Regions from separate parts of the Pseudorhodoplanes sp. genome, predicted to be linked through region 2. Evidence: riboswitches for the same ligand, from Rfam matches in the RefSeq annotation. Region 2 holds a riboswitch; the other holds the start of a gene.

Region 1 (12,072 bases), on a different contig from region 2:
CGCGCACCGCTTCATCGACCAGTTCCTGAAGGGTAGTGGCGCGGTCTTCCGCAAGCTCGCTCAGGGCCCGCATGTCTTCGGGGTGAAATGCGATCAGCTTGCGCGGCATGTTGCCTGATCGCTAGTCCTGAGTCCGCGGATGGTGCTGATGCAGGAACACCGCCAGCTGCTCGCGCAGGGATTCGTCGCGCTCGGTGTGATGACCGGCGACAACGGCATCCTCGAACAGCCGCTGCTGAATCTCCTGCGGCAGGTCGCCCCATGCGGAGATGACAGCCTGTCCGAGCGCGAGTGAAAAGCGGCGTTCTTCGTCCATTGATGATCTCCTGCCGGGGAGAACGCGGCCTGCGGCCTCCGGTTCCGGGCTCAGCCTCGAGCCGGCGTCAGAAGCTGTCCGGCACCAGCGGCGGCGAGATCAGCCCGTCAAGGTAGCCCGGGCGGTGGCGGTTTTCATGCACCAGCAATTCGTCGGAGACGAGCCGCAGCTTGCCGGTCAACGCCGTCGCGATGTCCGCGATATCGGGTCTCGCATATTCGCGAACGATGGCGCGCACCGCATCGACATGCTGGTCGATCAGGGCGATCGGTATCCGATCCCTGTCGGGCGAATGTTCGAGCACCCGGCACAGACTTTCAGCGGCCGGCGGCCAGCGGATAGCCGAACGTCGCGGCATCGCCCTTCACGTCATGAGCGGCATGAAACAGTTCTTCGAAACTTCCCTTGGTGAAGCCGTGTTCTCTCACCGCCCGTCGCGCCGCATCCAGGCGGTCGCATTCCGCGGTCATCCACTCGCCGAATTCGCTCGATAATTGCGCGAGCGCTTCCTCGGCGCGCGCGAGCGGATCGTCTCCCGGCGCCACGAACTTGACCTTCAGCTTTTCGAGCCGGTTGACCGGAGTGATGATCTCGTGGTCGCCGAACAGCTGCACTTCGCACCGATTGTTCCTCGGTTCAGCCATGGGAGGGTCCTTTCGGGTCAGCCGGTTGTGCCTTTCCGAGCAAAGACTGTTGGGTGATGAAATCGGCATGGCCGCCGCGCCGGCGCTCGGGGCCGTTGTAGCCAGGATTGGCGGAGCGTCTCCGGTCGGGACCGAAATAGGTCTTGGTCCGGACGAACGGACGAGGATTCATCACGACGTTGACGATGCGTTCGTAAAGCGCCCGGGCCGAAAGCGGTTTGACCAGAAACTCGGTCACCCCGGCGTCGCGCGCGGCCGTTACCCGTCGTCTTTCGGAATGGCCGGTAAGCATGATGATCGGAACGAACGGGTTGGGATTGGCGCCGGGCTGGCGGATCATCTGGGTGAGTTCGAGCCCGTCGAAGATCGGCGTCGCCCAGTCGGTGATCAGGATATCGGGAACGTTGGCGTTGAAGGCTTCAAGTCCGGCGGCACCGTCTTCGGCTTCATGGACTTCGCGCGAACCGAAGCCTTGCAGGAGCGTGCGCACGATCCGCCTCATATGGGCGTTATCGTCGACCACGACGAAGCGCAGGCGGCTGAAATCGATGCGCGACATGAGCGATTGAACTACAATCCACGGGCGTAGCGGGCGAGGGTACGGCCTTCGCCGTTAACGAACGATTGAGGATAATCGCCGCGCAATCGGCAGATCAGTAGCCGAACTGCTCGCGCAGGATCCGCTCGTCGAGGCTGTGCCCGGTGTCGAACAGCATGTGCATGGAAATGTAATGATCCATGGCGATTTCGACGCGGGTCATGTCGCGCACCTCGGAATGGTCGGCGACGGCTGCGACCGGCCGTTTGTCCGGGTCGATCACCTCGATGGTGACCTGCGCGGAATCGGGGAGGAGGGCGCCGTGCCAGCGGCGCGGACGAAACGGGCTGATCGGGGTCAGCGCCAGCAAGGGGGCCTTGATCGGAATGATCGGGCCCTGGACCGAGAGATTGTAGGCGGTAGAGCCCGCAGGTGTCGCCACCATGACGCCATCGGCGACGAGTTCCGGCAGACGCTCCTTGCCGTCGATCATGATGCGCAGGCGTGCCGCCTGATAACTCTGGCGAAATGCGGACACCTCGTTGATCGCATAATGCTCATGCAATTGACCCGCCCGGTCGCTGGCGCGCATAACTAGGGGGTGGATCACCGTCGGCTCGGCCGCCGCCAGCCGCTCCTGCAGGCCGGTCTCGTTGAATTCATTCATCAGGAAGCCGACGGTGCCTCGATGCATCCCGTAAACGGGCTTGCCGGATCGCATCAGGGCGCGCAGCGTCTGCAGCATGAAGCCGTCGCCGCCGAGCGCGACCACAACGTCCGCGGCCTCGGGCTTGCAGTCGCCATACCGGGCGACGAGGCGTGCATGCGCCTCGACGGCCTCCGGGGCCGGGCTCGCCACGAAGGCGATTTTATCGTATCGGCGGCTCATCAAACCGGCTCGCTCATCGTGTCGTGCTTGCTATAACGGCCGCGCCCGGTATGCGAGCGGCTTTGAATCTGGATGTTCGAACGGGGTACAAGCTGGAACCGGGACACTTGCCCCGGGGACGCCTGTCCCCAAAGAGTTGCCCCCCAAGAGAGGACGTTATGGAACGCGTAGTGCTCGTCTATACGACTTATCCTTCGCTTGTCGAGGCGGAGAAGGCCGGACGCGCAGTGGTGGAGCAGAGGCTTGCGGCCTGCGTCAACATCCTGCCCGGGATGGTTTCGCATTACAGGTGGGAGGGGAAGCTCGAGCGCGGCGAAGAGGTGATCATGTTCATCAAGACGCGCGCCTCTTTCGCCGACCGGGTGCGCAAGGCGATCAAGGCCGGGCATCCCTACAAGACGCCCGCGATCATGGTGATCCCAGTGGAGTCGGTCGAGGACACCTATCTGCGCTGGATCATGGCGGAGACCGATCGCATGGCGATGGCCGGCGACTAGGGCAGGCCCGCCGGCGTCAGTAGACCAGACCGTCGCCCGCGAGCGCCAGCTTCAGCGACGTGTAGTCGTCGCATTGCGTGCCACAGATCGAAGCGATGGTCTCCAGGTGCTGCTCGGCCTTCGAACGGTCCCCGCGTTCCAGATGCCACATCCCGTAATATTGCCAGGTGCGGGTGTGGCTGGGATCGGCGGCAAGCGCGGTCTCATACCAGGTCCGGGCATCCTCGGTGCGGCCGAGTTTGCGGCTGGCAAAACCGATCAGGTTGGCGACGTCGGGATGCTCATCGCGCCCGAGCGAGCGCAACACGGTGATGGCCTGCTCATAATCCTGCTGCCTGTAGATCAGCGCATAGGCGTTTCGATAGCCTTCGATGAAGGGGAGCTCGGACTTTTTTTCCGGCGCCTTTTGCTTGCCTTCGCGCGGTGCGGGCTTGCGCTTGACCTTTGGGTCCTTGGCCTGACCGGCGGGATCCGCCGATTGCAGGCTCATGCCAGCGCCGGGATTTTCGACCCCGGCGGCATGCGCATTTGACCCAACGGTTGCCGATAAGGCGATGGCGCCGGTGAATGCCGCCGCAAGAAACGTGGAACGTAGCAGTTGCATCGCGGCCTCACGGTCTGTGGAGAGCATCTGCTCGCCAGCTCAGTAGGTCATGTTTCCGTTCAATGCGTCGCGCAGCGACGTGTATTCCTCGCAACCCTGTCCGCAGATCAACTGGATGCGCTCAAGATGCTGCTCGGCTTTCGCCCGGTCGCCGCGCTCGAGATGCCACATCCCGTAATATTGCCAGGTGCGCGAATGGTTCGGATCAGAAGCGAGGGCTTTCTCATACCAGGCGCGGGCGTCTTCGGTGCGGCCGAGCTTGCGGCTGGCAAAACCGATCAGATTGGCGATATCAGGGTGACCGTCGTGTCCCAGCGCTGCAAGGATCGCAATGCCGCGCGCATAATCCTGCCGCGTGTAGACCGCGTCATAGGCGAGCTTGTAGCCGTTGCGAAATTCGAGGTCGGATTTCTTGTCCGCCGGTTTGGCATCGGCAGGCTTGGAATCGGCGGGTTTGGTGTCGGGCGCCTTGCTGTCGGCGGCTGGCTTGGCGTCCTTCTTCTCGCCCGGTTTGTCGGTGGGAGCGGTGGCCGGCTTGGCAGGCTCATCGATACCCATGGCGTGAACCTGACCCGCCATGGCGGTCGCCAGAACGGCAACACCGGCAACAAGAAGGAAGCGTTTGATCATACGGGTTATCGCCCTGTGTTCGAGTGTTGGTCGGTGCAGCAGCGACAATAGTTCAAAACAATTCGCACGGACATCGCGCCATCCCTCGCACCTGATCAAACATACAGATTCTTCGTGTCAATCCGGTGCCTGTTACTCACAACGGCGTGATCTTGACTCCCCGGCGGCCGGAATGGATCATGGTTACCGCACTGGTTCTCCGGTCCGGCCGGAGAGGCAAGAGGGAACGCGGAACGGTCCGTTTCGACCGAAGCCGTGGCTGCCCCCGCAACTGTAAGCGGCGAATTTGCGTCCATTCATGGCCACTGGGAAACCGGGAAGGCCGGATGCAGGTGACGACCCGCGAGCCAGGAGACCTGCCAGCGCAGTCACCCAACCGGTGGGCGGGGCGTCCATACGGAGCGGCTGTTCGCAGCGGTGACGCTTAAATGCCGATGCGAAGGCCGCTGGGGTCTCCCAGCGACTTTTTCATAGGGCGTGAGCGGCGCTGACCGGCGCGGTGGCGATGTATGCCGTCGACGGTGGTAATGCGGGGTTCGCGTGTCCTTCGCGTCGGGTGTGTTCACCCAAGGCTCCGGCTCTGCCGGGGCGGCGAAGGATCGTAATGATGGGGGCTTTTTCCAATACAAGTCGCGGCCGAGCGGCAAGGCGAAGCGGGGCGACGGCACTTGCCGCTCTGCTGTCGTCGGCGGCCTTCGGCGGGGCCATGGCGCAGAGCGTCACGCTGCCGGATATCAACGTGACGAGCAGCCGGTTGACGGGGGTCGGGGGCATCGGCCGCCCGACGACGTCAGAACCGGCTCCTGGAACCGTGCAGGAGGCCGAGGCGGTGAGCGGCATCCTGTTCGGCGCGGCGGGGATCACGGGTGCGTCCACCACCGTGATCACGGCCGAGGATATCTCGCAGTCCCCAAGCATGACGGTGCAGGACATCCTCGCGCGCGAGGCGGGCGTGCAGGTCCAAAGCCTCTACGGCAGCGTCAACGGCGCCGGCAGCACCATCGATTTGCGCGGCTTCGGTGCGACCGCGCAATCCAATACGCTGATCCTGATCAACGGCCGCAGGCTCAACGACGTCGACATGGCGGCGGTCGATCTGTCGTCGATCCCACAGAACGGGATCGAGCGGATCGAGATTACCCGCGGTAATTCCGGCGCGGTCCTGTACGGCGACAATGCAGTCGGCGGCGTGGTCAACATCGTCACCAAGTCCGGCGTCAACCTGCCACCCTCGGCGCGGGTTGAGGCACTGGCCGGCTCCTATGGTTATCGCGAGGGGCGGGTGTCCGGGAGCACATCGTCCGGACCCTTTTCCGCGTCGGTCTATGGAAATGCCGTCACGTCAGACGGCTACCGCGTGAACAACCACCTCAATCAGCAAAATGCGGTCGGCGATCTTCGTTACACGACCGAGCAGGGATCGTGGTTTCTCAACCTGTCCGGCGACAACCAGCGGCTCGGATTTCCGGGAGAGCGCCGCGTCAATCCCTTCCTCGGGATCGATCAGATGACCACGGACCGCCGCGGTACCGATAAGCCCTATGACTACGGTGATAAGCAGGGCTACAGCGCGACCGGTGGTTTCACCCATATGCTGGCACCCGACATCGAACTGATTGTGGACGGCGGCTGGCGACGCAAGGATCAGCAGGCGGGATTCTTTTCCCCGTTCCAGGAAGCCTACGTCAACACCACGCTGTCGACCTATTCGCTGACGCCGCGCATGAAAATCAACACGCCGCTGTTCGGCCTGCCGTCGCGCATCATCACCGGTCTCGATTATTACGATTCCAGTTACGATTCCGATCGCAGCCAGTTTTCGGGCCTGGCGCCGATCCATCAATACAGGTTGGGGCAAAGCTCGCTCGGTGGTTATTGGCAACAGACCGTGTCGGTGCTTCCGACCACCGACCTGTCAGGCGGCATACGCGTGCAGCGCACGAGCGTGAACGCCAGAGACCAACTCGATCTCAATGCGCCGGGTGCCTCACCGGTCGTCTGCTTTCCGCCTTTCGGCTGCTTCGGCGATACGCAGGGAATTCCGCTCGATCAGGCCGAAACCAACCAAGCCTATCACGCCGGATTCGAACATCGCTTCAATTCGGTCTTTTCGGTCTTCGGCCGCGCGGCGCAGAGCTTTCGGACGCCCAATGTCGACGAGCGGGTCGGCATGGCGCCGAACGGGACGCCGACCAACTTCAATCTCAAGACGCAGACCTCACACGACATGGAAGCCGGCGTGCGGTTTAAATACGGACGGTTCGCGTTGCAGAGCAGCGTCTATCAGATGAAGCTTGAAAACGAGTTGATGTTCAATCCGGTGACTTTCATCAACTACAATCTCGATCCGACGCAGCGGCGCGGCGTCGAGACCATCGTGGGATGGCAGATCACCGACGATGTGCGGCTGAAGGGCAGCCTCACCTATATCGATGCCACGTTCCGCGAAGGTCAGTATGCCGGCAATCAGGTGCCGCTGGTGTCACCCTGGACCGGCAGCATCGGCGTGACATGGAACATCTTCAAGCGTCACCTGATGTTCGATGGCGTCGTGCGTTATGTCGGCGAGCGGCGGATGGACAACGATCAGGCGAATTTCCAGCCGCAGATCCCGGCGGTCACGCTGGTGGATGTGCGGCTGGGCGGCGAACTCGACCAGTTCTTCTGGGCGGCGTCGATCGAAAATCTCTTCAACGAGATGTATTACAATTACTCGGTCGCTAGCGCGACCCTCACCAATGTCGGCGTCTATAATGCGTATCCGCTGCCTGGCCGCACCTTCATGCTGCGCGCCGGCATGAAGTGGTAGGCTGCTAGGAACGAAAGACTAAGGGCCACCCGGCGAGGGCGGCCCTTTGTCGTTGCAGCGGTGGCAAGACTATAGCGACGGCGACCACATCGCCGGCACCAGGTCATAACCCGTAGCGGTCTTGGTGATGTAGCCGGAGGCGGGGAACGGCCAGTGATAGCCGTGTGCCAGCATCTTGTCGGCGGCAGCACGGTCGAGCAGCATCTTGCGGGTTTCGGCGGCCTTGTTGCCGTCGGCGTCGAACACCGCTTGCCAGGTTGGATTGCGCACGAACAGCCACGGATTGTTGGTGGCGTCGGCAACATAGAGCATCGACTTGTTGCCGTTTGCGATCGAATAGGCGGTGTGACCGGGGGTGTGCCCGGGGGCGGCGATGCTGGCGATGCCGGGCTCGACCTCCTTGCCGGGGGTAAAGCGCTGCACCTTGCCGGCGATGTCGCCGAAGATGCGGCGCGCATTCTTGAACGAGCCCTGGGCGGCTTCCGGCGCCCGCGTCATGTTGCCGTCGTCCATCCAGAACGCCCATTCGGCCTCGGGCACGTTGATCGAGGCGTTCGGGAAGAACAGCGCATTGTCTTTCCCCTTGATGCCGTTGATGTGGTCGGGATGGAAATGCGAAATGTAGATGGCGTCGACCGACTTCGGATCGATGCCGGCGGCAGCGAGATTGCCGGCGAAGGTGCCGGATTGCGGAGCAGGGCCAGCTGCCATCATCCCGCCGGTGCCAGTATCGAGCGCGATCAGCTTGGAGCCGGTATTGACCATCAAGGTCGTGAACGGAATGGGCACCACGTCGGTTGGCAGGAAGGCGTCGGCCAGCGCCTTCTGGACGTCGGGCAATTCGGCGTTGCGCACAAATGACGCATCGAGCTTGCGGTACCAGGTGCCGTCGTTGATCGCGGTCACCTCGTAGTCTCCGATCTTGAAGCGGTAGAAGCCAGGACCTTGCTGACCGCTTTGCGGCGCAGCGGCACGGGCGGCTTGCGGCGGCAGTGCGGCGCCGACGGCGGCTATCGCGGTGCCGGCAAGCAGGTGGCGGCGAGACAAGTCTGACATCACGCATTCTCCCTCGTTGGTGATTCGTTGGAATTTCGGCTTATTTGAGCATCAACACCGCAGGGCCGACGCTATTCCGGAACCCCGGAAAAGTCGGGCCCGACCTTGTTTTCAGCCAGCATGCCCCGTTACTCTGCCGCCCATAAATACCCGCCCCATGAAGGGCGGATAACGGGAGGAATTCATGAGGCCTTTTTCTGGCTGGGCTCGGACTCTGCTCGCCGCGATGGTCGCTGTCTGTTTCGCCGCCTCCGCGCAGGCGCAAAACTATCCGTCAAAGCCGATCACGCTGATCGTGCCGTTCCCGGCCGGCAGCACGACCGATCTGGTCGGGCGGATCCTGCAGGACGAACTGGCCAAGGCGGTCGGCCAGACCGTGGTCATCGACAATCGCGGCGGGGCAGGCGGCAGCGTCGGCACCGAAGCGGTCGCCCGCTCGGCGCCCGACGGCTATACGCTGCTGATGGGGACGATCGGCACGCATTCGATCAATCCGGCCGTCTACGCCAAGATCAACTACGATCCGATCAAGGATTTCGAGCCGATCATTCAGTTCGGCACCGCGCCGAACGTGCTCGTCGTGCATCCCAGTCTGCCGATCAAAAGCGTCGCCGACCTGATCGCCTATATCAAGGCCAATCCGGGCAAGGTGAATTACGGCTCGTCCGGTAACGGCACGTCCAACCATCTGTCGGGCGCGATGTTCGTTGCCCGCAACGGACTGAACGCGACGCACGTCCCCTACAAGGGCGGCGCGCAGGCCATCACCGATCTGCTGCGTGGCGAAATTCAATTTATGTTCTACCATTATCTGCCGCTGCTCGGTCATATTCAGGACGGCAAGCTGCGCGCAATCGCCAATACCAATGCGACCCGGATCGATGCATTGCCGGATGTGCCGGTGATGAAGGAAGCCGGCATGGATGACTTCGTTGTCTCGGCCTGGTTCGGGGTCTGGGCGCCCGCCAACACGCCGAAAGACGTCGTCACCAAGCTGAACGAGAACATCCTCAAGATCATCAACTCACCGCAGGTGAAGAAGAATCTGCTCACGCAGGGGATCGATCCGGTGGCCGGTTCGCCCGAGGACTTGCGCAAGCTGAACGAGGCCGAACTCGCCCGCTGGGCAAAGGCCGTTCAGCAGGCCGGCGCCAAGCTGTCGAACTAGAAAAATTACGGGAGGAACGTCATGAGACTGAAATTCACGGGCCTATCCGTCTGTGTTGCTGCAGGTCTGGCAGCGTTTGCTATGCCGGCGGCCGCTCAGCAATGGCCATCGAAGCCGGTCACGGTGATCGTGCCGTTTGCGGCCGGGGGCAATGTCGATGCCGCCGCGCGCATTTTCTCCGAGCGGCTGTCGTCGCGGCTCGGCCAGCAATTCGTCATCGAAAACAAGAGCGGTGCCGGCGGCAGCCTCGGCATCGGCGCGATGGCGAAGGCCAACCCGGATGGCTACACGCTGGCGGTGGTATCGGCGGGGACGCTGTTCATCCTGCCGCACATCTACAAGGAGAAGCTCGGCTATGACGGGCTGAAGGACATCCGGCCGATTGCCATGGTCGCGTATCAGCCCAACATGCTGATCGTCGATCCGAAGGTGCCGGCGAAAACGCCGGCCGAATTGTTCGCCTACATGAAGGCCAATCCGGACAAGCTGAGCTACGGCTCGTCCGGCATCGGCACGTCGCAACATCTGTGCATGGAATTGATCGTCCAGCATACTGGCGCCAAGATCGCACACGTGCCTTACCGGGCATCGAACCAGATTATCCAAGACCTGATTGGCGGCCAGATCCAGATGACCTGCGATCAATTCTCCACCGCCTACCCACAGGTGCAGGGGGGTAAGGCGCGCGCCATCGCGGTTTCCTCGCTGGAGCGCTATGCCGTGGACCCGTCGATCCCGGCGCTTGCCGAGACGGTACCCGGCCTCGAGGTCACATGGACGGCGGTGTTCGTGGCCCCCAGCAAGGTGCCGCCGGAGATCGCCGACAAGCTCGCCGCCGAGTTGCGGGAGATTGCAAAAGATCCGGCCATGATCGAACGCCTGAAGGGGCTCGGCGTGACGCCGATGAGCGTTACCGGAGCGGATTTGCAGAAAATGATCGCGACCGATTACGACAAGTGGAAGCCGATCGTGGAACGGGCGAAAATCCCGCAGCCCTGATCCGCCGCAGATCCTAAACCATATTGCAACTATCGCCATCATTGGCCGGGCATAAGCCGTCGAAGACGCCTTGTGTCCCGGCCAATTGCGTCCTTAAGCTAACGCGAATCGAGCATTGATGTGCTCGGGTATCACGCGCACAACGCGCTGTGATCGCGGGAGATTGATCGTGACGGACGTATCCCGGCGGACGGTGATTGGCGGCGCGGCGGCGATAGGGGGAGTGGCGATGGCTGGAGACGGAGATTCTTACGCGGGTCAGCCGCCTTATGGGCCGATGCCGGTGCCGCTGCAGGGCAAGGAATTGCCGTCGCTGCGCTATGCGCTGGGCGCCGCGCCGAACATCCCGCGCGACGGCGGCTGGTCGAAGGAAGCCACGGCGCTGAATTTTCCGGTCTCGCAGAAGCTGGCCGGCGTTTTGATGCAGCTCGATCCAGGGGCGTTGCGCGAATTGCACTGGCACGCCAACGCCGCCGAATGGGCCTATGTCATCAAGGGGGCCTGCCGGGTCACCACCATCGATCCGAACGGGCAATGCGAAATCGTCGATTTCGGTGCGGGGGATGTCTGGTACTTCCCCCGCGGGCACGGCCATTCGATCCAGGGCATCGGGACCGAGCCCTGTGAATTCATCCTGATCTTCGACAACGGCTATTTTTCGGAGTTCGGCACCTTCAGCATCACCGACTGGATCGGCCATGTGCCGGCGGAGGTGCTGGCCAAGAACTTTGCGGTGCCCGAATCCACCTTCGCGAATTTTCCGAAGAAGGAGGTTTATCTGGTGAAGGGGCCGGTGCCGCCGCCCCTTCCGGACAATCCCGCGCCCGGATCGCTCAATGCGCCGGCCGAGACCCACCGCTATCGCATGCTGGCGCAGCGTCCGCCGCAGGAATATCCCGGCGGCACGCTCCGGGTGGTCTCGCAGAAGGAGTTTCCGATCTCGACGACGATGACCGGCGCGCTGATGCGCGTGAAGCCGGGCGGATTGCGTGAACTTCATTGGCATCCCAATGCCGACGAGTGGCAGTATTACATCAAGGGCAGGGCACGGATGACTGTGTTCGGATCGGGTGGTCGCGCCCGCACCGAAGAATACGGCCCCGGCGATGTAGGTTACGCGCCGCAAGGCTTTGCCCATTACATCGAGAATATCGGCGACGACGAACTCGAACTCGTGCTCGCTTTCAACAACGGCGACTACCAGTCGATCTCGGCAACCGCCTGGTTCGCGGCCAATCCGCCCGAATTGCTGGCCACCAATTTCGGCGTCCCGGCTTCGACCTTCGCGGGATTCCCGAAGGCCGAAACGCCGATGCCGGATTGAGGTCTGTGGCATGAAGGCATTGCTGCGTTGTTTTGTGGCGTTGCGTTGTGCCGTGACGTTGCGTTGTGCCGTGACGCTGCTGCCACTCGTCGCTGCATCGTCCGCATTGGTTACGTCCGCATGGGCTCAGACCCTTGAGCCCGGGCGCTGGCGGGTGATGACCACGACCCTATCGGGGCCTATGACGCCACCGGAGGTCGCAACCCGGTGCCTCACGCCCGAGGATGTCGCCGACCTCGGCAAGACATTCGGACCGCAGGTCAAGACCGAAAATTCCGAATGCAAGCGAACGGAATTCACGCTCGAGCCCACCGGCCTGACTTGGCGACTGCAATGCAAGGGCCAGCTGAACATGGACGTCGCCGGGCAGTTCATCTTCGACAGCCCGACGCGATACAGCGCGATGGTCACCACCAGGGCCAGCATGCTCGATCAGATCGTGCAGCAGGGGATGGTGTCGATTTCGGCCGAACGCATCGGCGAGTGCCGGTAGCATTCGGCGGGTGTCGTTTGGCGCCAACAGCGGGCGCGACGCGCCTTAATCCGGCAGCACGGTCTTGGGGCGGGGATAGAGGTGGTCGGCCGCGACCTTGACCAT
Region 2 (12,072 bases):
GGCGTTCCCGGTGCTAAAGGTCGACGAGGAGATCTGGTCCGGCGACCGGCTGACTTTTCGCGTGCGTGCGCTCGGCCAGTCCGCCGCAGGCACCGTCGACGTTGCCGAAGATCATGTCCGGCTTGAGGTTACGCTTCCCTGGCTGCTGCAGAAATTTGCCGAGGTGGCTCAGGCGACCATCCGTGCGCGCGGCAAGCTGCTGCTGGAAAAGAAATGACCGAGCCGACATCCACTTTGGTCCGCGATCTTTCGCTGGCCACACGGTCGGGCCTACCGGATGATCTTCGGCTGCTGCTCGTGCGCTATCCGCGAGAGGTCTGGGCCGCTCACCCCAATCTCGGTCAGATGGCAAGTTTCTGGTTGTCGCGCCACGCCATGTTCCGTGAAATCGGAGGCATGCTCGAGGACGCCTCCGTCCGTTTTCGGGAAGGCCAGACTGACGCGCAGCAATTCGCCAAATTCTTCGCGCCGCGCCTGCAGTTTCTTCTGCAGCAGCTTCACGCACATCATCATATCGAGGACGATCACTACTTCCCCATCTTCCGCAAAGCCGACTCGAGGCTTGCGCACGGCTTTGACTTGCTTGAGGGAGACCACGATCACCTGGCCGCCAACATCGAGAATTCGGTCGAGGCGGCGAACGGGTTCCTGCGCGCACTCGGGGGCCCGGCGGACGCGCTGCGTCCTTGCGTCGAAAGCTGCATGCAGCAATCGACCGTTCTGTTGCAGGGATTGATCCGCCATCTCGACGATGAGGAGGATTTGATCGTCCCGCTTATTCTGGATCGCGGTGAACTTGCGCTTGGGGTGGGGCATTGATGGCCATGAGCCCGACCGACTTCCATGCGCTTTTGCATCGTTTCGAGGAGCGGCTGCCCGGATGGATGGCGCGGCGGTCGCGCTCGCTGCGGGAGCCGAGTGCCCGGATGTGGCGCATACCGACGGCGAGCCTCCTGCTTCTCGGCGGCGTTTTCGGGTTTCTTCCGATTTTGGGTTTCTGGATGCTGCCGCTCGGGCTGGTGCTGCTGGCGGTCGATCTTCCGCGTCTGCAGCCGCCGCTTGCGCGCATGTTGCACTGGATCGAGCGCAAATGGCCGGCCGCCCCGCAGGGGCCAAGGTAGCCGCCCGTCGAAAATACCGTGGCCGGCCGCCGGAATTGATGCCGATCAAATCGTCAACGCCAAAGCTCGTCTAGCGTCGACTTGATCGCCGTATGGCGGTTTCCCGTGGCGGAGGACCGGGTCACGTCGTGTCGCTCCGCCTGCGCAACTTGGGCCCGGCTTCGTGCCGGGCCTTTTTGTTTGCTGCGTTGACTTAAGTCCAGCGCGAGATTTCGTCTTCGGTCGGAAGCCGCCCATCCGGCGTAAGCTGGTTGACCACATCCGGCAGCGTCTCGCTCAGGCCCTGCAGCAGTTCTTGCTTGTCGAGACCGAACTGACCGGCGAGCTGGTCAATGATGTCGGAGCCGAAGGTATTTTCGATCTGGCTTGGCGTCACCGGCATGTTTTCGCCGCGCGACACCCAGGATCTGGCGGCATCGCCGGCGCCGGACTGATCGAATTGCCGCATCAGGTCACCGAGCATGCCACCGCCCGCGCCGCCCGCGAGCAATCCGCCGAGACCGCCGATGCCGGCGCCCTGCAGGAGCCCGCTGAGCGGATCGTTCTGCGCGCCCGAGAAGCGCGCACCGGGCATCCCGCGGCCACCGCTGAGGATATCGCCGAGAATGTCTTCCAGGCTGCCGCCGCGACCGCCACGCGAGGGGTCGCCGCCAGGAAATCCGCCCCCCGGTCTGCCACGCGGATCGCCGCCCGGCATGCCGCGGCCGCCGTTCAGGATGTCATTGAGAATATCGCCAAGGCCTCCGCCACCGCCCATTCCCCCACCCATGTCGCCTTCGTCTTCGTCGTTCATGGGACGGCCGCGCCGGTCGCCGCGCGGCGTTTCGGGCATGCGGCGGGTGGATTCGATCAGCGGACCAAAGTCGCTGTCGTCAGCGGAACCCGAGCGCGGTACCGGCATCGTATCGCTGTCCGGAAACCGGGTCTGCGGCTCGTCGCGAGGGATACGTGCGTCACCGCTGTGTCCCCCCGGCGCGGGCATGGGCGAGGGCGCGCCACCGCCGGCCCGCGAATTCTGATACCAGCGCCAGAGCAGGTACGAGATCAGCGCCATGCCGATCTTCGTCATGTTGCCGCTGCCGCTCGCACTGCCGCCACGCCCGCCGCCGCGGGCCGCGCCGCCGCCAAGCAGAATATCAAGGATGCTCATGGTGTCCCTCCCGACGATGGCAGTCAGCCAGCGAATTTGTCATCGCGCGATCAGGGCACAACCCGGACAGCTGGCCGGCCGGCGCGTCAGTCGTAATAAAAGCGCGGCTGATAGTAATATTGCGGCTGGCCGTAATAGGGCTGGGGCTGCGCGCGCTGATAGCTTCGTCCCGGATGCGGCTGCCACTGGTATCCATCGTAGTAATATTGCTGCTGCTGCTGCGGCTGCCGATAAACCTGGCGCGGAGCGGCATAGCGTTCGCGCGCAAGACGCTCATCGTCCACCGGTGGTGAGTAGGTCGGCGGCAAGCCGGTGCCGCGCTCGACTTGTCGCGAACTGCTGTCGTTCGGGCGCCCTCGGGTCAATTGCCGGTCGGCACGTGCAAGCGCCACCCGTTCGTCGCCCCCAATGGTCACTTTGGTTTTCAGTACGCCTTCGGCCTTCACCAGATCGAACAGCACTTTGGCGTTCTCGGGAGCCAGCCGGACGCACCCACTGGAAGCGGGTCGGCCAAGCTTTCCGGTCTCCAAAGAACCGTGGATCGCATGCCCGCGCTTGGTGAAGAAAATCGAATGCGGCATCGGCGCGTCGTCGAATTCGCGCGAGTGCTGATCCTTTTCCATGCGGAAAGCCTGATAGCTGCCGTCCGGCGTGAAGCGTCCGACCCGACCGGTCGAGACCGGCCATCTGTGCAGCACCTCACCGTCGCGCGCGACCGTCAGCGTCTGCGCGGCTTTATCGACGGTGATCTGGATATCCGCGATTGCCGGAGAGGCCGCGAATGCGGCGAGCGACGTGAACACGATCAAAACGCGGGAATACATTTCAAACCTCGAACTGGGCAGCCATCTTACGTCAATTACAGTAGGAAATAAGGCGCAGATGCGCGGGTACCAGCGACAAGGCTAATCCCGTCTGCGTGAAATGGCGCAAATGCACGTAAATCCGCATGCCGGGCCTTCAGTTAACAGGCTCCGACGATTTTCTCACGCCAGCAATTGACACAGCCCGCGAACAAACTACTAAATCTTGTTGTCACGGTCCCTTGAATCGCAAGATCGAGGGCCAAGAGGGAAGCCGGTGAGCCGTCAGGCGAGGCCGGCGCTGCCCCCGCAACTGTAAGCGGCGAGCCGAAGTCGATCACGCGCCACTGGAAACGCCCTGTTTCCGGGAAGGCCCGACGGACGCAACGACCCGCGAGCCAGGAGACCTGCCGTGACCGCATAGAACGTCCTCGGGCGGGGTGCCCCGATGGATTCGCTTGTTGCCGCCGGCCTCTTCGCCGGGTCGGCTGTGCGCGAACCTTCGGCCATACCGCCCCAAAATTGGGAAAGCCGAATGTCTCTCGCGCTCGAAACCGTCCGATCCCCAGCCCCAAACCTTCCCGTCGCGGCAGTGTCTCCGTCAGCGGCGCAGCCCGACTATCAGGTGATCCGGCGTAATGGCGATGTGACGGCATTCGATGCGTCCAAGATCGCGGTCGCCCTGACCAAGGCGTTTCTCGCTGTCGAGGGCAACAGTGCCGCCGCGTCCCGCCGCGTCCACGATGTGGTCGCCGAACTGACGCGGCAGATCGTGTCGAACCTGACCCGGCGTGCCGATGCCGGCCGCACTTTCCATATCGAGGATGTTCAGGATCAGGTCGAACTGGCCTTGATGCGTGGCGAACATCACAAGGTTGCGCGGGCCTATGTGTTGTACCGTGAGGAGCGGGCGCGTGAGCGCGCGCGATCTGCGCCGAAGGACATGCCGGAGATCGCGAAGTCGCGTACGTTGCATGTGACGGCGGCCGATGGCACGAAAGCACCGCTCGACAGCACGCGTCTCGATGCGGTGATCGCGGAAGCGTGCGACGGACTGGACGGCGTTTCCTCTGCAGCCATTGTCACCGAGACACACCGCAATCTTTATGACGGCATTTCGATCGAGGAATTGGCGCTCGCACCCATTCTTGCTGCACGAACCCTGATTGAAACCGAGCCGAACTATGCCAAGGCCAGCGCACGACTACTGCTCGACAAACTGCGCCGCGAAGCATTGACGCATGTTCTTGGCTGCCCGACGGAATCGACGCAGGCGGAAATGCAGGCGGGTTATCCGGACTATTTCCATGCCTACATCAAAACGGGCATAGCGGCAGAACTGCTCGATCCCGAACTGGCCCGCTTCGATCTGGTCCGTCTCGCCGCCGCGCTGAAGCCCGAACGCGATCTTCAGTTCGATTATCTCGGATTCCAGACGCTGTACGACCGCTACTTCCTGCATGTCCGCGGCACACGAATCGAACTGCCTCAGGCGTTCTTCATGCGCGTGGCGATGGGGCTTGCCTTGCGGGAGATTGACCGAGAGGGCAAGGCGATCGAGTTCTACAACCTGCTGTCGTCGTTCGCTTTCATGGCGTCGACGCCGACGCTGTTCAACGCCGGCACGCTGCGTCCACAACTCTCGTCGTGTTTCCTGACCACCGTTCCGGACGATCTCGACGGCATCTTCAAGTCGGTGAAGGACAACGCGCTGCTGGCCAAATACTCCGGCGGTCTCGGCAACGACTGGACCCGCGTCCGCGGTCTTGGCGCCCACATCAAGGGGACCAATGGCGAAAGCCAGGGAATCGTGCCGTTCCTGAAGGTCGCAAACGATACGGCGATCGCGGTCAACCAGGGCGGCAAGCGCAAGGGTGCCGTCTGCGCCTATCTGGAAACCTGGCATATCGACGTCGAGGAGTTTCTCGATCTCCGCAAGAACACGGGCGACGACCGCCGGCGCACGCACGACATGAACACTGCCAATTGGGTGCCGGACCTTTTCATGGAGCGGGTCGAAGCCGACGGGGCATGGACCCTGTTCTCACCCGACGAAGCGCCGGACCTGCACGACCTTTTCGGCCACGCTTTCAAGGCGGCCTACGAAGCCTATGAGGCCAAAGCCGCGCGCGGAGAGATGAAAGTCTTCAAGCAGGTGCGCGCCGCCGATCTCTGGCGCCGCATGCTGACGATGCTGTTCGAGACCGGGCATCCCTGGATCACGTTCAAGGATCCTTGCAATATCCGATCGCCGCAACGCCATGCCGGCGTGGTGCACTCGTCCAATCTCTGCACCGAGATCACGCTCAATACGTCAAATGACGAAGTCGCGGTCTGCAATCTCGGCTCGGTCAATCTCGCGGCTCATATCGGGCCGCAAGGCCTCGACCACGACAAACTCGGCGGCACGGTCAAGACCGCAATGCGCATGCTCGACAACGTCATCGACATCAATTTCTACACGATACCGGAAGCTCGGCGTTCGAACCTGCGCCACCGGCCGGTCGGGCTCGGCCTCATGGGCTTCCAGGATGCGTTGCAAATGCTCCGCTTGCCCTATGCCTCGGAGGGGGCGGTGCGCTTTGCGGACGAGAGCATGGAGGCGATTTCTTTCCATGCCATATCGGCGTCTGCCGATCTTGCCGCCGAGCGCGGGCGCTATCCAAGCTATGACCGATCGCTGTGGTCGAAGGGGATTTTGCCGATCGATTCGATCGAGCTGCTAGCGGACGCCCGCAGCACGCTTGATCTCGACCGCTCGGAGCGGCTGGACTGGGAAGGCCTGCGGGAGCGGGTGAAGGCCGTCGGGATGCGCAATTCGAACACGATGGCGATCGCGCCGACAGCGACGATCTCGAACATCTGCGGCGTTAGCCAGTCGATCGAGCCGGCCTACCAGAACCTGTACGTGAAATCGAACATGTCGGGTGATTTCACCGTGGTGAATGCCTTCCTGGTCCGCGATCTCAAGGCGCGAGGCTTGTGGGACGAGGTGATGGTGTCGGACCTGAAATACTTCGATGGCGTCGCGGGCCAGATCGACCGGATCCCGGACGATCTGAAATCGCTTTATGCGACCGCGTTCGAGATCGACAGCGCATGGCTGATCGAGGCCGCTGCGCGCCGCCAGAAGTGGATCGACCAGGCTCAGTCGCTCAATCTCTATATCGCCAATCCCTCAGGGAAGAAGCTGGATGCGCTGTACAGGCTCGCATGGCAGCGCGGGCTGAAGACCACCTATTACCTGCGCTCGCGCTCGGCGACGCATGTCGAAAAATCGACGCTGAAGGGCACGGACGGAAAGCTCAATGCGGTGTCGGCCGTGTCAGCCGTCTTCACCAAGAGCGCAATGATGCCCGATGCGATGCCGTCATGCCGCATCGATGATCCGGATTGTGAAGCCTGCCAGTGATGCATTTCGCGTAGCGACAAGAACAAGGGGGAAAACCATCATGCTCGACTGGTCCGATACTGACGCAAAGCCCGCGATACCGGCGCCGCTGATCGTGTTCGCAAAGCCCTCGGCGGAGCCGACGGGGCTCGGGGCGATCGACCGCGAGGGCGGACGGGTCTCGATCGACCAGAAAGCAATGATCAATTGCCGAGCCGATGTGAACCAGTTGCTTCCGCTCAAGTACAAATGGGCCTGGGAGAAATACCTCGCCGGCTGCAACAATCACTGGATGCCGACCGAGGTGTCGATGCAGGCCGACATCGCGCTGTGGAAGTCCCGCGACGGCCTGACCGAGGACGAGCGGCGCGCGATCAAGCGCAACCTGGGCTTCTTCGCGGCGTCAGAAAGCCTGGTTGCCAACAACATCGTGCTCGCGATCTACCGGCACCTCACGAACCCGGAATGCCGGCAATATCTTCTGCGCCAGGCATTCGAGGAGGCGGTGCATACGCACACTTTCCAGTACATCGTCGAAAGCCTCGGGCTCGACGAGGGCGAGCTCTTCAACATGTACCGCGAGGTGCCTTCGATCACCGACAAGGCCGCCTGGGCGCTGAAGCACACACAGCATCTCGACGATCCTGACTTCAAGACCGGGACACCGGAATCCGACCGCGCGTTCCTGCGCGATCTCATTGCCTTCTATGTGATCTTCGAAGGGATGTGGTTCTATACCGGCTTTGCGCAGATCCTTTCGCTCGGCCGGCGCAACAAGATGGTGGGCATCGCCGAGCAGTACCAATACATCCTGCGCGACGAGAGCATTCATCTCAACTTCGGCATCGATGTCATCAATCAGATCAAGATCGAAAACCCGCATCTTTGGTCGCGCGAGTTTCAGGCTGAGGTCGCAGGAATGGTGCGCGAAGCGGCCGAACTGGAGGTCGCCTATGGCCGCGATACCATGCCGCGTGGCTTCCTCGGGCTGAACGCAGCATTGTGCGAGCAGTATATGCATTTCATCGCCAACCGGCGCTGTGCGCAACTCGGGCTGGTCTCGGTCTTTCCAGAGACCGACAATCCGTTTCCGTGGATGTCGGAGGCAATGGACCTCAAGAAGGAAAAGAACTTCTTCGAGACCCGCGTCATCGAATATCAGAATGGCGGCGCGCTGACCTGGGATTGAGTTCGGCCCCTGGATTGATACCCACCTGTCCCCAACTTCCAACGGTTCGGCGGCCTGGGTTGTTTTTGTGCTCGCAATTTGATCCGCGGCTTGCAACCATGCGGCCATCTGTCGCTGAGCGGCGATGGAGTTTGAAAAGCGTCGCCCTAAAGGCGGGGTTGGCAGAAAAGGCTGGGTTGACGATAAGAAAAGTGAATTCCTTTCCATGCTCGACCTGCGACCGCACCCATCCAAGCTTCCATGAAACTTGCGCTTATCGTTCTGATCCCTTTCATCGGGGCGTTGCTGCCGCCCCTGGCCATCCGTGCCGGCCGCAACGTCTGCACCGTGGTCACCGCCGGCGTCTCTGCGCTGTCGCTGATCATATTGCTGACGCTGGTCCCGCAGGTCTATTCGGGCGGGGTGCCGCATAGCCGGTTCGAGTGGCTGCCGCAGCTCGGCTTGTCGTTCTCGTTTTTCGCCGACGGACTCGGGCTGTTTTTCGCAGCCATGATCCTGTCGATCGGGCTGCTGATCATCCTCTATGCGCGCTTCTATTTGAGCCGCAACGATGCGGTCGGCCGGTTCTTCTGTTATCTTCTGATGTTTCAGGGGTCGATGCTCGGCATTGTTCTGAGCGACAATATCCTTCTGCTGATTGTGTTCTGGGAGCTTACGAGCCTCACGTCATTTCTTCTGATCGGCTATTGGTACCATCTTCCGGAATCGCGCGCTGGCGCACGGATGGCGCTGATCGTCACCGGCGGTGGCGGTCTTGCGCTGATGGGCGGCATGCTGCTACTCGGCAACATTGCCGGCACTTTCGAGATCAGCGAGATCCTGACGCGCGGCGAACAGATCAAGGCATCGCCGCTTTATCTGCCCGCGCTTCTGCTTATTCTGATCGGTGCTTTCACCAAGTCGGCGCAGTTTCCGTTCCATTTCTGGCTGCCGCATGCGATGGCGGCGCCGACGCCGGTCTCTGCCTATCTGCATTCCGCCACGATGGTGAAAGCGGGCGTGTTCCTGCTGGCGCGTCTGTGGCCGGCGCTGTCGGGCACGCCGGAATGGTTCCTGATCGTGTCCATGACCGGACTCGTGACGATGGTCGTCGCGGCATGGATCGCGATATTCAAGGACGACCTGAAAGCGCTGCTGGCCTTTTCGACGGTCAGCCATCTCGGCTTGCTGACGATGCTGCTCGGTTTGTCGACCCGCATGGCGGTGGTGGCGGCGGTCTTCCATGTGCTCAACCACGCGACTTTCAAGGCTGCGCTCTTCATGAGCGCGGGCATTGTCGATCATGAGACCGGCACCCGCGACATCCGAAAGCTCGGCGGGCTCATCCATGTGATGCCGATCACCGCCACGCTGGCGATCATCGCCGCGGCGTCGATGGCCGGCATGATCGGGCTTAACGGCTTTCTCTCCAAGGAGTTGATGCTGGAGGAGGCGGCGACCACGGTTTATGCCGGGCAGGCCTGGCTGTTTCCGGTATTCGCCACCCTTGGCGGCCTGTTCTCCGCGGCCTATTCGGCGCGGCTGATCTTCGCCGTGTTTTTTGGCCGCAAGCGCGATGATTACGCTCATCATCCGCACGACCCTCCGTTCGGAATGTGGCTGCCGGTCGCGCTGCTGGTCATTCCGGTGATCGCCATCGGTTTGGTGCCGCAGATTTTTGCCGGTGCCATCGTCGAGCGTACGGCGCTTGCAACCGCGGGCGGCGCGCTTCCCGATTACTATCTCGCGATCTGGCACGGGATCACGCCTGCGCTGATCATGAGCCTCATCGCCACATTCGGCGGACTGCTGCTTTATCTCCTGTACGCACAGGTGAACCGACTGCGTCTGGCCGTGCCCCGGCCGGACGCCATGACCATGTTCCAGGCCACCATCGCCGGCATCGTTGTTTTCTCCCGGCGGCTGATGGCAGCGTTCGATAATGGCAGCCTGCCACGCTATTTCGGGGTCACGGTCGCTGCGGTCTGCGTTTTCGGTTTCGCCGGCTTCCTGACCTCACCGTATGCGCCGGGCACGCGGCCGACGCTTCCTGTCAACCTGCCGGCAGTCACCGGCTGGCTCGCGCTGATCGCGGCGTGCATCCTGATCGTCGCCCGCCATCACGACCGGCTGTTCGCACTGATCATCACCAGTGTGGTCGGGCTGATCGTCTCTCTCGCCTTCCTGCAGTTCTCCGCTCCAGACCTCGCGCTGACGCAGATCTCGGTCGAGGTCGTCACGACCATCCTGTTGCTGCTGGCGATCAACCTGCTTCCCCGCATCAGCGCGAACGATTTGCCGCGGCGTGCCAGCCTCGGCGCCGGCGCTTTTGCGCTGATCGTCGGCGCCGGTGTGGCTGCGCTGGCCTATGCCATTCTCACCCGCGGCTTTGAGACGATCTCGGACTACCATGTCGCGCAATCCAAGCCCGGCGGCGGCGGCACCAACGTCGTCAACGTGATCCTGGTCGATTTCCGCGGCTATGATACGTTCGGCGAAATCATCGTTCTTGCGATCGCTGCGCTGACGATCTTTGCCCTGCTTGACGCCGCTCTGCACGGAGCGTCCGGGCGGCGGCTCGCGGCCACGCGGTTCGGGCCCCAGGCGTTCGATCCGCATCCGTTGATGATGATCGTGATCACGCGCGTGGTGCTGCCGCTGGCGTTGATGACCGGCGTGTACATTCTGCTTCGCGGGCACAACTTGCCCGGCGGCGGGTTCATCGCCGGGCTGATCGTCGCCATCGCCTATCTCATGCAATACATGGCGAGCGGCTATCTCTGGGCGCAGAAGCGCGCGCGAATGGATGCGCATCTGATGATCGGCGGCGGTGTCGCCATCGCCGGCGCGACCGGCCTGGCGTCGCTGCTGTTCGATCGCCCCTTCCTGAGTTCGACCTTCGGCTATTTCGACTTGCCGCTCTTCGGCGAGGTTGAACTGGCCTCCGCCATGGCGTTCGATGTTGGCGTGTTCTTCACGGTGCTCGGGACCTGCATCCTGTCGCTGGCGACAATATCCCGCGTCGAGAATCGCGCCGAGGAAGCCTCCAACCTGGCAGCGGGGAGGCCGTCATGAGCATGGAGTTGCTGCTCGCGACGGCGATCGGGGCGATGACCTCCGTTGGCATCTATCTGCTGTTTCAGCGGCGCACATTTCCGGTCGTGATCGGATTGTCGTTTTTGTCCTACGCGGTGAATGTGTTCCTGTTCGCGATGGGCCGGCTGGTGATCGACCTGCCGCCGATCATTTCAAAGAGCGCGACGGGTTATACCGACCCGCTGCCGCAGGCGCTGGTGTTGACTGCGATTGTCATCACCTTCGGCATGACGGCGCTGATCGTCGTGCTGTCGCTGCGCGCCTTTCTCGAGACCGGCTCGGATGACGTCTCGCTCGGTGGTGGCTCCGACGATGACGTGGCGGCCCGGCCGAAGGAGCCCCGGCGATGAACCAGGGCATGATCCTGCCGGTCGCAATTCCGGCAATGGCAGCCGCATTGCTTGTGCTGGTGTCGCGTTATGGGCTGAGGGTGCAGCGCGTGACCTCGGTGGTCGCGATCATGCTGCAACTGGCCGTCGCCGCCTGGCTTTATGCGCTGGCTGCCGATGGTGAGACCCGCGTCTATCTGCTCGGCAATTGGCCGGCGCCATTCGGTATCGTTCTAGTGCTAGACCGCCTGGCGGCGACAATGCTGTTGCTGGCGGGTGTGCTGGGGACCGGCGTTCTGATCGCGTCGCTCGGCAGATGGGACCAGCTCGGCCGCCATTTCCATGCGCTGTTCCAGTTCCAGCTTCTTGGCGTCAACGGCGCTTTCCTGACCGGGGACCTCTTCAACCTGTTCGTGTTCTTCGAGGTGCTGCTGATCGCGTCGTACGGACTGATGCTGCATGGCGGCGGAGCGCGCCGCCTGAAAGCCGGCTTTCATTACGTGGCGATCAACCTGATCGGGTCGACCGTTTTCCTGTTCGCCGTGGGCACCATCTATGCAGTGACCGGCACGCTCAACATGGCCGATCTCGCGATCAAGGTTCGGAACGTCGCCGCCGGCAACGAGGCGCTGCTGTCCGCGGGCGCGCTGCTGCTGTTCACGGTTTTTGCGATCAAATCGGCGATGGTGCCGCTGCATTGGTGGCTGCCGCCGACCTATGGCTCCACTTCGCCGCCGGCCGCAGCCATGTTTGCAATCATGACCAAGGTCGGCGCCTATTCGATCATTCGCGTTTACACCCTGATATTCGGCGCCGATGCCGGTCCGCTTGCGGGCATTGCGCTGCCATGGATCATGCCTGCCGCAATCCTCACGCTCGTGATTGGCACATTCGGCATGCTGGCAAGCCGCGCGCTCAGCGACCTGGTCGCCTATTCGGTCATCGCGTCGATGGGCACGTTGCTCATTGCAGTCGGACTTGGCAGCGGCGATGGCCTTTCAGCGGCGCTCTATT

The links. A riboswitch is a leader RNA that binds a small molecule or an ion and turns the genes downstream of it on or off. The one in region 2 is predicted to bind cobalamin.
Region 1: it holds a riboswitch for cobalamin, as region 2 does, so the genes downstream of both, AC5I5I_RS03425 (TonB-dependent receptor) here and AC5I5I_RS20620 (ribonucleoside-diphosphate reductase subunit alpha) in region 2, are expected to answer to the same signal.

What each region holds. Positions count from the first base shown of each region.
Region 1 covers NZ_JCABZI010000002.1:19,664-31,735, reverse strand. Annotated here, with positions in the region: gene AC5I5I_RS03470 (ribbon-helix-helix domain-containing protein) at 1-109, opposite strand, end outside; gene AC5I5I_RS03465 (hypothetical protein) at 122-316, opposite strand; gene AC5I5I_RS03460 (hypothetical protein) at 384-620, opposite strand; gene AC5I5I_RS03455 (hypothetical protein) at 634-960, opposite strand; gene AC5I5I_RS03450 (response regulator) at 953-1,519, opposite strand; gene AC5I5I_RS03445 (NAD kinase) at 1,614-2,387, opposite strand; gene cutA (divalent-cation tolerance protein CutA) at 2,546-2,884, shown strand; gene AC5I5I_RS03435 (tetratricopeptide repeat protein) at 2,901-3,488, opposite strand; gene AC5I5I_RS03430 (tetratricopeptide repeat protein) at 3,528-4,118, opposite strand; cobalamin riboswitch at 4,294-4,496, shown strand; gene AC5I5I_RS03425 (TonB-dependent receptor) at 4,825-6,927, shown strand; gene AC5I5I_RS03420 (MBL fold metallo-hydrolase) at 6,997-7,983, opposite strand; gene AC5I5I_RS03415 (Bug family tripartite tricarboxylate transporter substrate binding protein) at 8,168-9,151, shown strand; gene AC5I5I_RS03410 (Bug family tripartite tricarboxylate transporter substrate binding protein) at 9,173-10,150, shown strand; gene AC5I5I_RS03405 (cupin domain-containing protein) at 10,380-11,474, shown strand; gene AC5I5I_RS03400 (DUF3617 domain-containing protein) at 11,485-11,967, shown strand; gene AC5I5I_RS03395 (AI-2E family transporter) at 12,013-12,072, opposite strand, start outside.
Region 2 covers NZ_JCABZI010000014.1:176,017-188,088, forward strand. Annotated here, with positions in the region: gene AC5I5I_RS20595 (polyhydroxyalkanoic acid system family protein) at 1-217, shown strand, start outside; gene AC5I5I_RS20600 (hemerythrin domain-containing protein) at 214-819, shown strand; gene AC5I5I_RS20605 (hypothetical protein) at 825-1,121, shown strand; gene AC5I5I_RS20610 (YidB family protein) at 1,315-2,271, opposite strand; gene AC5I5I_RS20615 (L,D-transpeptidase) at 2,358-3,095, opposite strand; cobalamin riboswitch at 3,293-3,503, shown strand; gene AC5I5I_RS20620 (ribonucleoside-diphosphate reductase subunit alpha) at 3,610-6,486, shown strand; gene AC5I5I_RS20625 (ribonucleotide-diphosphate reductase subunit beta) at 6,527-7,654, shown strand; gene AC5I5I_RS20630 (monovalent cation/H+ antiporter subunit A) at 7,895-10,708, shown strand; gene AC5I5I_RS20635 (Na+/H+ antiporter subunit C) at 10,711-11,079, shown strand; gene AC5I5I_RS20640 (monovalent cation/H+ antiporter subunit D) at 11,076-12,072, shown strand, end outside.